One region of the Pseudomonas anuradhapurensis genome, then DNA from elsewhere that is predicted to be linked to it. Evidence: riboswitches for the same ligand, from Rfam matches in the RefSeq annotation. Region 1 holds a riboswitch; the other holds the start of a gene.

Region 1 (4,350 bases):
TAAGCGGCCGGGTCTGGCCGCTTCAACGCTGGCCAGCACCAAAGTACAAGTCCCACTTGCCGCGCTTCGACTAGCCTGAAAGCTCCACTCGCAACCTTACCAAGGTGAAGACAATGAGCATGATGGACTGGGACGCCTACCGTAAGCAGTTGATGGCCGGCATCGGCGATCTCAAGCAACTCTCCCCCGACACCGTTGCCGGCTACATGACCGCCAGCGGCGCCGGCGCCAAGACCAACCACCTGGATGCCAAGACCCGCGAGCTGATTTCCCTCGCCGTGGCCGTGACCACCCGCTGCGACGGCTGCATTGCCGTGCACTCGCAGCAAGCCGTCAAGCACGGTGCCAGCCGCGAGGAAATCGCCGAGGCCCTCGGCGTGGCCGTGGCGATGAATGCCGGTGCTGCACTGGTCTACTCGGCACGGGCCATGGATGCGGTGGGCAAGGCGACCGACTGAGCGCAATCGGCGTCGCCGCCCTTGCGCGACGGCGCCGCGCCCACCAGACTGGGCGGCCCAGCCCTTGCAGGAACCCGCATGATCCATATCCGCCCCATGATGGCCGACGACTTCGAACGTTTCTGGCCTACCTTCCAGGCTGTCGTCCAGGCCCGCGAAACCTACGCATTCGACCCGGCGCTGAGTTTTGAACAGGCGCGCCAGCTGTGGCTGGAAATGCCGTTGCGTACGCTGGTCGCCGAGGACGACGGCGAATTGCTCGGTTCGTACTACCTCAAGCCCAACGCCGCCGGGCCTGGGGCGCATGTGGGCAATTGCGGCTACATGGTCTGCGAACGCGCCCGTGGCCGGGGTGTGGCGCGGTTGATGTGTGAACACTCGCAGAAACTGGCGCGCCAGGAGGGCTTTCTGGCCCTGCAGTTCAACTCGGTGGTCGCCACCAACGAGGTGGCCGTGGCGTTGTGGCACAAGCTCGGCTTCGAAACCGTCGGGCGTCTACCCAAGGCCTATCGCCATGCCAGCCTGGGGCTGGTGGACTGCCTGGTGATGTACAAGTGGCTGGCGGATGAACCGGTGCTGGAGAAACCGCCGTTGCTGATCGGGCGCAAGAATATCGAGGCTCGGGTTTCACGGCGGCGCGGGCGCTAGGCGCGCCTTCCAGAACTGGGCTTTTCGCGGGCACGCCCGCTCCCGCAACTGTCGCGCGGCTCGCCAGGCCGGCGCTGTAGCTGTGGGAGCGGGCGTGCCCGCGAAGAGGCCGGCACAGGCAAAAAGCGCTACCAACCGGGAATTTTTAGTTATAAGATAACGTTTCATTTGACATTCATTCCTAGCAGCGACCCGCCATGACAAGCGCCAGTGCCACCCCCACCCTGCTCACCCAGCGCCTGCAGAGCATCGATGCCCTGCGCGGCCTGGTGATCCTGTTCATGCTCCTTGACCACGTACGCGAAACCTTTTTCCTGCATCGCCAGGTCAGCGACCCGATGGCCATCGACGCCACCGAGCCCGCGCTGTTCTTCAGCCGCACCCTGGCCCACCTGTGCGCCCCGGTGTTCGTCCTGCTGACCGGCCTGTCGGCCTGGCTGTACGGCGAAAAACATCAGGGCCGCGGCGACGTCTCGGCATTCCTGTTCAAACGCGGGCTGTTCCTGGTGGTGCTGGAGTTCACCCTGGTCAACTTCGCCTGGACCTTCCAGCTGCCGCCCAGCGTCATCTACCTACAGGTAATCTGGGCCATTGGTATCAGCATGATGGTCTTGTCGCTGCTGGTCTGGCTGCCACGTGGCGCACTGATCGCCCTGGGTGCAACCCTCATCGCCGGCCATAACCTGCTCGACACTGTGCACTTCGAAGTCGGATCGGCGCTGCATGTGCCTTGGGCGATCCTGCATGATCGCGGCTGGCTGGAGCTCTCCGACAACCTGCGCCTGCGCACCTCCTACCCGGTTCTGCCGTGGCTCGGCGTGATCGCCCTGGGCTATGGCCTGGGCCCGTGGTTCGCCCGCCACAGTGATGACACTCGGCGCCAGCAACGCTTGCTGCTGGCCGGCCTGGCCGCCTTGCTGGGCTTTGTCGCGCTGCGCCTGTTCAACGGCTACGGCGATGGGCCGTGGAGCGTCTACCCCGCCCTTACGCAAACCCTGATGAGCTTTTTCAACATCACCAAGTACCCACCGTCGCTGCTGTTCCTGGCACTGACCCTGGGCTGTGGCCTGCTGTTGCTGCGCGCCTTCGAACGCGCCGGGCAGGCGCGCTGGATCAATGGCCTGGCGGTGTTCGGCGCGGCACCGATGTTCTTCTACTTGTTGCACCTGTATGTGCTGAAGCTGCTGTACCTGGCCAGCGTGGCGCTGTATGGCCGCAACCAAGGTGACTACTTCGGTTTCGACAGCATCACCGCCGTGTGGCTGGGGGCACTGCTGTTGGCGTTTTCGCTGTACCTGCCAGTGCGCTGGTTCGCCCGGCTGAAGGCGCGGCGGCGCGACCTGGCCTGGCTGAAGTACTTGTGAAAAGCGTTTTCAGCCGGCGGCGCGATGGTCTACCATGCCGGCCGCCGGTTTCCATCACGGAATCAATAGGGAATCCCAGGCCCAAGTAAACGGGCCAAACGGAACTGCCCCCGCAACTGTAGGTGCCGAGCCTGCTCCAACGATGCCACTGGGTCTACCCCGGGAAGGCCGGAGCCAGGCCATGACGCACCAGTCAGGAGACCTGCCGGCCTACATTCACCAACCGGCGGGGTGTCCGGGATTGGCCATCAGTGTTGCCCTGCTGCCGCAGGGCTCGGCGATGCCTGTCCGTGTGTTCCTCACCAGAACTGTCCGATAGGAGATCGCCCAGCATGCTGCCCCGTTTTGCCACCCTGCTCGCCGGCCTCGGCCTCACCGGCCTGGCGCAGGCCGCAGCTACCCATTACCCGCTGACGATTGACAACTGCGGCAAGCCGCAGACCTTCGCCCAGGCACCGGAACGCGCCGTCACCATTGGCCAGGCCAGTACCGAGATGCTCTACGCACTGGGGCTGGGCGACAGGCTGGCAGGCACTTCGCTGTGGTTCAACAACGTGCTGCCCGAGTACCAGGCACAGGACGCCAAGGTACCGCGCCTGGCCAACAACGAGCCCAGCTTCGAGGCAGTGGTTGGCAAGCGCCCGCAACTGGTTGCGGTGCAGTTCGAATGGATGGTCGGTGCCCAGGGCGCGGTGGCCACCCGCGAACAGTTCGACGAGCTGCAGATCCCCACCTACCTGCTGCCATCGGACTGCGAAGGCAAGGACAACCTGGTCGGCGCCGACGGTACCCGCCTGCAGGCGTTCCAGGTCGACAGTATCTACAAAAGCATCAGCCAGCTGGCCGAGATCTTCGACGTGCAGGCGCGCGGCAGCGCCCTCAACGCCGAGCTCAAGGGCCGCCTGGACAGCGCCAAGGCACAGCTGGCCGGCAAGGACTTGGCCAGCACCTCGGCGCTGTTCTGGTTTTCCAGCGCCGACCTGGGCATCGCGCCCTATGTAGCGGGCCGCCAGGGCGTTGCCGATTTCATGCTGCGCACCCTCGGCGTGCGCAACGTCGTCACGTCCACCGAAGAATGGCCCACCGTCGGCTGGGAAACCCTGGCCAAGGCCAACCCCACCTGGCTGATCATTGCCCGCATGGACCGCCGCCGCTACCCTGCCGACGACTACCAGAAGAAGCTGGCGTTTCTGCGCAGCGACCCGGTAACCCGCAACATGGAAGCGGTGAAGCACAACCGCATCATCGTCCTCGATGCCGAGGCCATGCAGGCCGGCATCCGCCTGTTCAGCGGCCTGCAGACCTTGGCGGCCGCCTTCGCCAGCGGCAACCCAGGCCAGTGATCATGCGCTTGTCATTGTCCATCACGGTGGCCCTGGCGGCACTGCTGGCAGCCGTGCTGGCCGGTACCGCCATTGGCGAGAGCAACCTGGCACCTGCTGTGGTCGCCCAGGTTCTGGCCAACCAGCTGTGGCAGGCCGGTTACCCGGTCGACCCGATCGACGCCGGGATCGTCTGGAACTATCGCCTCACCCGCACCCTGGTTGCCGCAGCCTGCGGCGCCGGCCTGGCCACCTGCGGCGTGATCCTCCAGGCGCTGTTGCGCAACCCATTGGCCGAACCGTACCTGCTGGGGTTGTCTGCTGGCGCCTCGACCGGGGCAGTACTGGTCGGCCTGCTGGGCTTCGGCAGCCTGGCGTTGAGCATGTCCGGCGGTGCTTTCATCGGTGCCCTGGCGGCGTTCGCCCTGGTGCTGGTCCTGGCTCGCGCGGCCGGCAGCGGCGCCAACAACGCCCAGGTGATCCTCGCTGGCATCGCCGGTTCGCAACTGTTCAACGCCCTCACCGCCTTGCTCATTACCATGTCGGCCACTGCCGAGC
Region 2 (4,350 bases), 660 kb from region 1:
GCGGGTACCAGTCCTCCAGCGTGGCGCTGCCCTTGGCCGGGTGATACACGGCGGTGCGCGGCAAAGGCTGCGGCTCGTCCCAGGCATAGTCGCGGCCCAGCCACTGGCTGGCCAGGCAGTTGAACAGGTTGATGGCATTGGCCTTGCCGCCCTGGCGCAAGTAGTGCCAGAGGCGCTCGGCCTGCTCGCCGCTGACACTGCCCAGGCTGGTCAGCTCCGGGTCCGGGCGGTCGTCGCCCGGCACCAGGATCAGTTGCACGCCACGGCCGGCCAGTTCGACCAGTTGCTCGACGCCATAGCGCCAGTAACCGACGCCACCGTGCAGCGACACCAGGATGACCTTCGCATGGCGCAGTACCTGGTCGACGTACAGGTCGACCGAGGCATGGTTCTGTACCTGCATCGGGTTGGCCAGGCGCAGGCTGGGGTAATCCTCGGGCAATTGCTCGGCGGTATCGGCGAGCAATGCCAGGTGCGAATCGCCGCTGCAGAGAATCACCAGCTCGGCGGGCGTCTGGCCGAGGTCGGCAATGCTGTCATCCGGCACGAAGCCGCCGGGCTGGGTCCGCAGCAGGTGCATGGGTCAGGCGCCTAGTGCCTGGCGCAGGCGCGCTTCCAGCTGGGCGGCGTCGAGGTCCTGGCCAATCAGCACCAGGCGGGTGATGCGCGGCTCGTCGGCGCGCCAGGCGCGGTCGAAGTGCTTGTCGAAACGGGTACCCACGCCTTGCACCAGCAGGCGCATCGGTTTGCCGGGGATTGCAGCGAAGCCTTTGGCGCGCAGGATGCCGAACTCCACCACCAGCTGGGTCAGGGCATCGAGCAGCAGGCTTTCGTCGGCTTCGGGCAGGTCGATGGAGATGGAGTCGAAGGCGTCGTGGTCATGATCGTCATGGTCATCACCGTCATGGTGGGAATCATGGTGGGTACGGCGGCCATCGATGTGCGCCTCGGACTCGGCGCCCACACCCAGCAGCACCTCCAGCGGCAGCTTGCCGCTGCTGGCCTCGACAACCTTGACCGCCGGAGGCAGTTCTTCGGCCACCTCGGTGCGGACCTTGGCCAGGCCTTCGGCGTCGATCAGGTCGGCCTTGTTCAGCACCACCAGGTCGGCGCTGGCCAACTGGTCGGCGAACAGTTCGTGCAGTGGCGACTCGTGGTCCAGGTTGGGGTCGAGCTTGCGCTGGGCATCGACCTGGTCCGGGTAGGCGGCGAAGGTGCCGGCGGCCACCGCAGGGCTGTCGACCACAGTGATCACCGCGTCGACTGTGCAAGCATTGCGGATTTCCGGCCACTGGAAGGCTTGCACCAGCGGTTTGGGCAGCGCCAGGCCGCTGGTTTCGATGAGGATATGGTCCAAGTCGCCACGGCGTGCCACCAACTCGCGCATCACCGGGAAGAACTCTTCCTGCACGGTGCAGCACAGGCAGCCGTTGGCCAGTTCGTAGACCCGACCGCTGGCTTCTTCCTCGGTGCAACCGATGCTGCACTGCTTGAGGATTTCACCGTCGATGCCCAGTTCGCCGAACTCGTTGACGATTACCGCGATGCGGCGGCCCTGGGCGTTGTCGAGCATGTGCCGCAGCAAGGTGGTCTTGCCCGAGCCGAGGAAGCCGGTGACGATGGTGACGGGGAGCTTGGCCAGTGTTTTCATGTCGCATTGCCCTTGGCAGATTGGCGCGGGCATGCAGGACGACAGCCGCAGGCCAGGCCGGCCGGGCTTGTTCGCCACCGGATCACCCCGCCCGGTTGAAAGTCGAAAACGTGCCGAGGCAGGTCTCCTGGCTCGCACCGTTCCAGTTGCTCGCCAATGCGGCAGGCTGGCGGGATGACGCCTTCCCGCGCGCGGGCGCAGTGGCTGTGTCGATCCGTTGTCGGTGCTTACAGTTGCGGGGGCAGCCGCGGCTTGTACCGCGTTCCCGTCTTAGCTTCGGCCTGGCCGAAGAACCTCGAAGTGGCAAGGCTACGCAGTGGTTGGCGGGTGGTCAACCATTGCCGCTGGGGCTTGCCTCGATATGTTCAGCGCCTGGGAGTTTCGTGACTGGCCGTTCCCGATCTGCCGCGGATGTATTATGGTGGCGTGGTGCGCATATAACAGCAGCCCGAGTGATTGGGCACTTGCAAGACAATGAGGGTGTCATGAGCAACGAAAGCATTAATTGGGACAAGCTGGGTTTCGACTACATCAAGACCGACAAACGCTACCTGTCCGTATGGCGCAATGGCGAGTGGGACAAAGGCACCCTGACCGAAGACAACGTGCTGCACATCAGTGAAGGCTCCACGGCCCTGCACTACGGCCAGCAATGCTTCGAAGGCCTCAAGGCCTACCGCTGCAAGGACGGTTCGATCAACCTGTTCCGCCCGGACCAGAACGCCGCACGCATGCAACGCAGCTGCGCCCGCCTGCTGATGCCGCAGGTGCCGACCGATGCGTTCATCGAGGCGTGCAAGCAAGTGGTCAAGGCCAACGAGAAGTTCGTCCCGCCACATGGCAAAGGCGCCCTCTACCTGCGCCCGTTCGTGATCGGCACCGGTGACAACATTGGCGTGCGCACCGCCCCCGAGTTCATCTTCTCGATCTTCGCCATCCCGGTGGGCTCGTACTTCAAGGGTGGCATGAAGCCGCACAACTTCCAGATTTCCAGCTTCGACCGCGCGGCCCCGCAAGGCACGGGCGCGGCCAAGGTCGGTGGCAACTACGCCGCCAGCCTGCAGCCGGGTGCCGAAGCGAAGAAGGCCAATTTCGCCGACGCGATCTACCTCGACCCGCTGACCCACACCAAGATCGAGGAAGTCGGTTCGGCCAACTTCTTCGGCATCACCGCCAACAACGAGTTCGTCACGCCGAAATCGGCCTCGGTGCTGCCAGGCATCACCCGCCTGTCGCTGATGGAACTGGCGCAATCGCGCCTGGGCCTGACCGTGATCGAAGGCGATGTCGAAATCAACAAGCTGGACCGTTTCGTCGAAGCCGGCGCCTGCGGTACTGCTGCGGTGATTACCCCGATCGGCGGCATCGAGTACAACGGCAAGCTGCACGTGTTCCATGACTTGGAAAAGGTCGGCCCGGTTACCCAGAAGCTCTACAACGAGCTGACCGGCATCCAGAGCGGTGATATCGAAGCACCGGCAGGCTGGATCGTCAAAGTCGCCTGAGGCGCCTTGGCGGAATGAAAACGGGGCATGCCAGCGATGGCATGCCCCGTTTTTTGGCATTCAAGGAACTTGCGCGCGCCTACAGGGTGCGTGTCGGGCTGGTGACTGGTGCAGCACGGCGCTGCAGGAACAGGTGCCGTGCCCTGTCGAACGCCCAGTTGTACAGCACGGTGTAAGGCAGGATGATCACGAAGAAGCCCAGCTCCACCATGAACGCCTGCACCAGGGAGATATCCAGCATCCACGCCGCCAGCGGCAGGCACCAGACCACCAGCCCCGCCTCGAAACCCAGGCCGTGCACGAACCGTGCGCGGGCCGTCCAGTGGATCCGCTCAAGCCGTACATGGCGATCGACCAGCGCGTTGTAGACCATGTTCCACAGCATCGCGATCAGCGACAGCAGCACCGCCAGCATCCCTGTCGTTGCCAGCGACTTGCCCATGATCCAGGACAACAGCGGCGCACACAGCAGCACGGCGAACACTTCATAACCAACGGCATGAACCAGGCGTTCAATGAAGGAAACGTTTTTCATGGCAAAGCCCATCATATTGCTTGAGTCGTGCTTCCCATTTTCTTTGTTAAAACTGATACTCGCGACATAGCTACCATCGGTTTTATCAATACCATGCGCTACTCACCCGAAGCTCTGCTCGCCTTTGTCGAAGCCGCATCGCTGGGCTCGTTCTCCGCGGCAGCGCGCAAGCTGCGTAAAAGCCAGTCCACCATCAGCATCGCCATCGCCAATTTCGAGGCTGATATCGGCTGCCCATTGTTCGACCGCAGCGGTCGCCACCCCACCTTGAACCAAGCGGGCCGGCAAGTGTTGAGCCATGTCGAGGCGATTCTCGATGCCAGCGCCCAGCTTGATGCCTTGGCGGTACGGCTGGCGGAAAAGGTCGAGGCATTGGTGTCGGTGGTGATGTCGGACAGTTACAGCGTCACCTTCCAGGGCGCGCTGATGGCCCGCTTTGCCGAGCGTTATCCGCATACCGAACTGCGCTGCGGCCCGTCCGAAGATGCCGATGTCATCGAGCTGATCCAGCAGGGCCTGGCGCAGATCGGCATCCTTGCCGCGCAACCTGGATACCCCGCAGACGTGGCCGTCGCCCGCTTGCCGGAGCAGGCGGAGTTCGGTGTGTACGTGGCCAGCGATCACCCGTTGGCGAACCGGGCTCCGTTGCAAATGCAGCA

The links. A riboswitch is a leader RNA that binds a small molecule or an ion and turns the genes downstream of it on or off. The one in region 1 is predicted to bind cobalamin.
Region 2: linked by a shared signal. The riboswitch ahead of cobW (cobalamin biosynthesis protein CobW) and the one ahead of HU763_RS10055 (ABC transporter substrate-binding protein) in region 1 are both predicted to bind cobalamin.

What each region holds. Positions count from the first base shown of each region.
Region 1 covers NZ_CP077097.1:2,174,840-2,179,189, reverse strand. Annotated here, with positions in the region: gene HU763_RS10070 (carboxymuconolactone decarboxylase family protein) at 114-458, shown strand; gene HU763_RS10065 (GNAT family N-acetyltransferase) at 537-1,106, shown strand; gene HU763_RS10060 (acetyltransferase domain-containing protein) at 1,304-2,470, shown strand; cobalamin riboswitch at 2,499-2,694, shown strand; gene HU763_RS10055 (ABC transporter substrate-binding protein) at 2,803-3,813, shown strand; gene HU763_RS10050 (FecCD family ABC transporter permease) at 3,816-4,350, shown strand, end outside.
Region 2 covers NZ_CP077097.1:2,831,409-2,835,758, forward strand. Annotated here, with positions in the region: gene cobN (cobaltochelatase subunit CobN) at 1-580, opposite strand, end outside; gene cobW (cobalamin biosynthesis protein CobW) at 584-1,651, opposite strand; cobalamin riboswitch at 1,752-1,964, opposite strand; gene HU763_RS13130 (branched-chain amino acid aminotransferase) at 2,116-3,156, shown strand; gene HU763_RS13135 (multidrug/biocide efflux PACE transporter) at 3,236-3,691, opposite strand; gene HU763_RS13140 (LysR family transcriptional regulator) at 3,785-4,350, shown strand, end outside.